DNA from 2 places in the Halomonas sp. IOP_31 genome. Region 1 is predicted to be linked to the other one. Evidence: predicted binding sites of a transcription regulator. Region 1 holds the regulator's gene; the other holds the start of a gene.
The links. The regulator FliA, encoded in region 1, starts transcription of late flagellar genes. The targets are predictions, from matches to a motif close to CTAAAGTTNNNNNNNNNNCNGCCGATA.

Region 1 (2,196 bases):
GCTGGTGCATCCGCCGTTTGCCTCGCGAGCGGGTTTGCTGAGCAATCTTCAGCAGGCCGCGGCCGAGTTTCTGGGCCTCGAACTCTGGATCGTGCCGCTGCCGCGACGTCCGCGGCTCCCCTCCGAGGCATCGCGATGAGCGCTCGGCGCTCGGCGTGGCGCGGCCTGCGGCGCTCTTCGGGCGTCGCCCTGGCGAGTCTCTGGTTGACCAGCCTGGGGTTGCCGGCTGTCTTTTCTGCGCCCGCCAGCGCCGGGGCGGCCGGTAGCTGGGTCGGCGAGGCGCCGAGCGTCAGGCTGTATACGCCGGGTCGCGAGGTCGTCTCCCAGCTGCTCCAACCGCCTGTGGCGCCAACCAGTGCCGAGATCACGTCCGTTAGCTGGCGGTTTACTCCGCCGCCGGGTAGCGCGCGGCTGGAAGCCCGGCTGTGTCATCCGCAGCGCTGCTTGTGGCTCGCCACCCCGCGCGGGCAGAGCAGGGCCTTGGCCGGGCTGGCCGCCACCGGGCCCTTCGTGATGCGCTTTCGCCTGCCCGAATCGGCACGCCCATCGGCGCCGCTGCGGATCGAAGACCTGCAGTTGATCGTCAACTATCACTGAACGGAAAAGCCTGATGCTGAGGCACAGCGCGGCGCTAAAAGCTTGAATAACCTTTCACGAAATGGGGTATTCGTCGCTTGGCGCGGGACGGCGCGGAGTAATAATCCCCCTATCGGTAGCCGCTTGGGTGCTGCCACGGTCACACAGGTTCCAGACGCGGAATGTATACGGCACAAGGTAAGATCGATCAGCATGCTTTGCTCGACCAGTATCTGCCGGTTGTCAGGCGCCAGGCGCTGGCACTGCAGGTAAGGCTGCCGGCCAGCGTTGATCTCGATGATCTGGTCCAGGCCGGAATGGTTGGCTTGCTCGATGCGCTGGGACGCTACAACGCCGACCAGGGGGCAAGCTTCACCACCTATGCCAGCCAGCGCATACGCGGATCGATGATCGATGAGCTGCGCAGCCGCGACTGGGTGCCGCGTAGCGTGCGGCGTAACGCGCGGGAGATCGACGAGGCTACCCGGCGTCTCGAACAGCAACTCGGGCGTCCCGCCGAGGAGCGCGAGATTGCCGATTATCTATCGCTGAGTCTCGCTGACTATCATCAGCGACTGGCCGATACCAACGGGGGCCACCTGCTCGGCTTCGAGGATTTGATCGAGGAGAGCGGCGAGCCGGAGGGGGGCGAATCGTCACCGAAATCGCCTTTCGATGCGCTGGTAAGCAACGAGCAGCGGGCGCGTCTGGTGGCAGCCATCGACAAGCTGCCGGAGCGCGAAAAGCTGCTGCTGGGGCTGTACTATCAGGAAGAACTCAACCTCAAGGAGATTGGCGCGGTACTCGGCGTCAGCGAGTCGCGAGTCTGCCAGTTGCATAGCCAGGCGGTAGCCCGGCTGCGCGGCCAGCTGGCTTCCGATGAGGCGCAAGCGTTGCTGTGACGCGGTACTAGTCGACCGTGCCCGAGGCGCGCAGTCGACGAATCTGCGCGGCGAAATTCGCTGCCACCTTGTCCCAGCTTGCTCCCAGCGCGCGCACCAGCGCCGGATAACCGTCCTTTGCGAGCGGAGTACTGGCCGAGAAGTTGCGCTCGAGCAGCAGATCGCCGTTCGCTGCTCGCAACTGCCAGTAGCCGCTGGCCATGCCTACGCCCTGGTAATGGCCCTGGAACTGCTCGACATTGACTTGCAGATGCAGGGCTTCGGGGGGATCGCCTTCCACGAGAATTCGCGTGTCGGGAAGTTCCGCGGCGAGCCGCTGACGCAGCCCCCGGCCGAGTTGCTGGTCGAGCGACTCGGCCCATTGGTGACGGCTGGCCTGGCGTAGGCGAATCGCGTCGGGTTGCAGCACGATACCCGGGTTGTCGAGATAGCCTGCTACGCTCACCCGGTCGATGACCAGACTGTAGTCTGGCGTCGCGGCGTCAGACGTGCCCACCCCGGACACTGCGTCATTCATCGGGGCAGGCAGGGTATAGCGTTCGGTGGTCGGCGAGCCGGCGCACCCCGCCAGGGCGAACAGTGCGCCAACCATCAGCGCCCCACGTAATCTGCGTGTCATGTCTTTGCTCCTTGACGTGGCCTTGCGCTCAGCGCTCGGGCGCCCGGGGCACCGGATCCGGCCCCGGACTGCGATCGAAGATCAGTGCATTGGGATTGT
Region 2 (2,196 bases), on a different contig from region 1:
GCAGCGCGTTGCTGCTGGGCGGCTGCGTCGCCAATACCTCGCAGGTGCCGATGGCGACGACCTATCCCTCAATAACTGGAGCGAGCCGGCGCTGGCGCTAATCCCCGGTGCGGCTCTGGTCGACGCCTTCAGCGGCAGTTGGGAGAGCGTGAGCAACCAGGAGGTGATCGTTACCACCCAGGTCAGCGAGAACGACCGCATCCTGTATTCGTCGTCGAATATCTATTACATCAACGGTGACGATGCAGGCCAGTACGAATCGCCCAAGCCGTTACCCGTGACCGATGCCTGGTGAGAGAGCGCCTACAATGAAATCGATCCAATGCCTATTGCTGCGCGTCGCCCTGGCCAGTGTCATGGCGCTCGGCGCCGGTTGCGCCTCCAACGGCAGCGACAGCTATAGCGTCACCAGCAACGCCACGGTCGACATACTTGCGCTGGTGCGCGAAACCGCCGCCGATCTGCTCGCTGACACCCGCGAGCTGGACCCAACCAAGCCGATCGTCGCGGCGAGCTTCGTCAGCATCGACGACCTGAGCGAATCGTCGACTTTCGGTCGCACGCTTTCCGAGATGTTCGCCTCGTCGCTCAGCCGTGCCGGGCTGATGCTAATCGAGGTCAAGATGCGCAACAGCCTGTTCATCGAGGAGCAGACCGGCGAGCTGATCCTGTCGCGGGACATCCGCCGGCTTTCCGCCTCGCATAACGCCCAGGCGATCCTATTGGGTACCTATGGCCAGGGTCAGAGCATGGCTTACGTCAATGTGCGCCTGGTGCGTACCCGCGACAACGTGGTGCTCGGCGCCTCGAGCGTGCAGATCCCGCTGGATCGTAATACCCGTGCGATGCTGCCCAACCGCTGGTAGTGACTTGCCGTGCATCGATCGAGCCCGTGCCGGTACGTTCAAGTCTCGCCCCGCCAGGCCGATAGGTCATTTGACAGGCTCGCCCATCGCGCCTGCTGATAACCAACCACACCCCTTCGGCATGCACCGCGAGGCTGGCCATGAGCTCCCCTTACATCGACCCCATCACCGGCGCTGCCGCTGGCGTGATCAGCGCATCGGGCAACGGTGCGACAACCCCGCAACAAAGGCTCGAGCGGGTCCTTGCCCATCTCGCGGCGCCGCCTGGCGTGGCGAAAAACGCGCAGGCGTCGCCGGCGGACGAATCGAGCGCCACCCAGAGCGAGCTGGTCGAGCCGCTTCATCGGATCAACGCGGTCATGCGCAGCTACGGCCTGGAATTCGATCTGCAGTCCTACGACAGCCGCGTGGTAACCCGCGTCGTGGATCGCGAAAGCGGCGATGTGATTCGCCAGATCCCCAGCGAAGAAGTCCTGCGCATCGCCGAGAGCCTCGCCCGGATGCAGGGCCGCCTGATCGAGCTGCAGGTCTGATTCACTCAACGACGGGACAAGGCCAATGGAATGGCAACCCGCCTGATCCGTGCCGGAGACACAGCCAGCAGGAAAGACAAGGAGACAGGTCACCGATGACACTTCAGCGCACAGCCTTCAATCATGGAATACGCAAGGCCATGCTCATGAAGCCTCGCCGGCTTGCCGCGCTACGCGCAACGCAGTTGCTCGACACGCCCGACGAGGTACGCTTCGACAGTCTGACGCATCTTGCCTGCCGCCTATTCGATGCGCCGATCGCTTATATCAGCCTGCTCGACGCGGATCGCCAATGGTTCAAGTCGGCTTGCGGGCTGGGCTTTCGCGAAATGCCCATCGAATATGCCTTCTGCGTCCACACCCTGGAATCGGGCACGCTCACGGTCATCGAGGATGCACAGGCTGACCCGCGCTTCGCCGACAATCCCTATGCCCGCGGCGAGCCCTACATTCGCTTCTATGCCGGCACCCTCATCTACGGCCCCGACCGGATGCCGTTGGGCACCTTCTGCATCGTCAGCGACACACCGCGCACCTTCGATGCCCGGGAGCGCGAGATGCTAAAGGGTCTGGCACACCTGACCACGATCGAGATCGAGCGGCGTAGCGCTCACCGCGGGGAGCGCCAGAACCCTCCGAGCGGCGCCTACCCGCGCGAACGGGGTACTGGGTTGCCACCAACGCCGATCAGTGTCGAGGATCGCTGGCAGACGCCCTACGCTGCCAGAAATACGGCTCACAACGGTGCCGCCCTGCAGGCTCAGCTCGATAAGTTTCGCGCCACACTGGACGCCACC

Region 2: K7I12_RS10030 (flagellar protein FlaG) is a predicted target of FliA. The motif match lies at 904-930, and genes of this name have one in related genera.

The regions. Positions count from the first base shown of each region.
Region 1 is NZ_JAIRBP010000012.1:34,609-36,804, forward strand. It holds gene K7I12_RS08345 (hypothetical protein) at 1-139, shown strand, start outside; gene K7I12_RS08350 (flagellar protein FlhE) at 136-597, shown strand; gene K7I12_RS08355 (RNA polymerase sigma factor FliA) at 759-1,478, shown strand; gene K7I12_RS08360 (PqiC family protein) at 1,486-2,097, opposite strand; gene pqiB (intermembrane transport protein PqiB) at 2,126-2,196, opposite strand, start outside.
Region 2 is NZ_JAIRBP010000016.1:17,866-20,061, forward strand. It holds gene K7I12_RS17515 (hypothetical protein) at 1-101, shown strand, start outside; gene K7I12_RS10020 (hypothetical protein) at 149-295, shown strand; gene K7I12_RS10025 (FlgO family outer membrane protein) at 309-866, shown strand; gene K7I12_RS10030 (flagellar protein FlaG) at 1,007-1,399, shown strand; gene K7I12_RS10035 (sensor domain-containing phosphodiesterase) at 1,540-2,196, shown strand, end outside.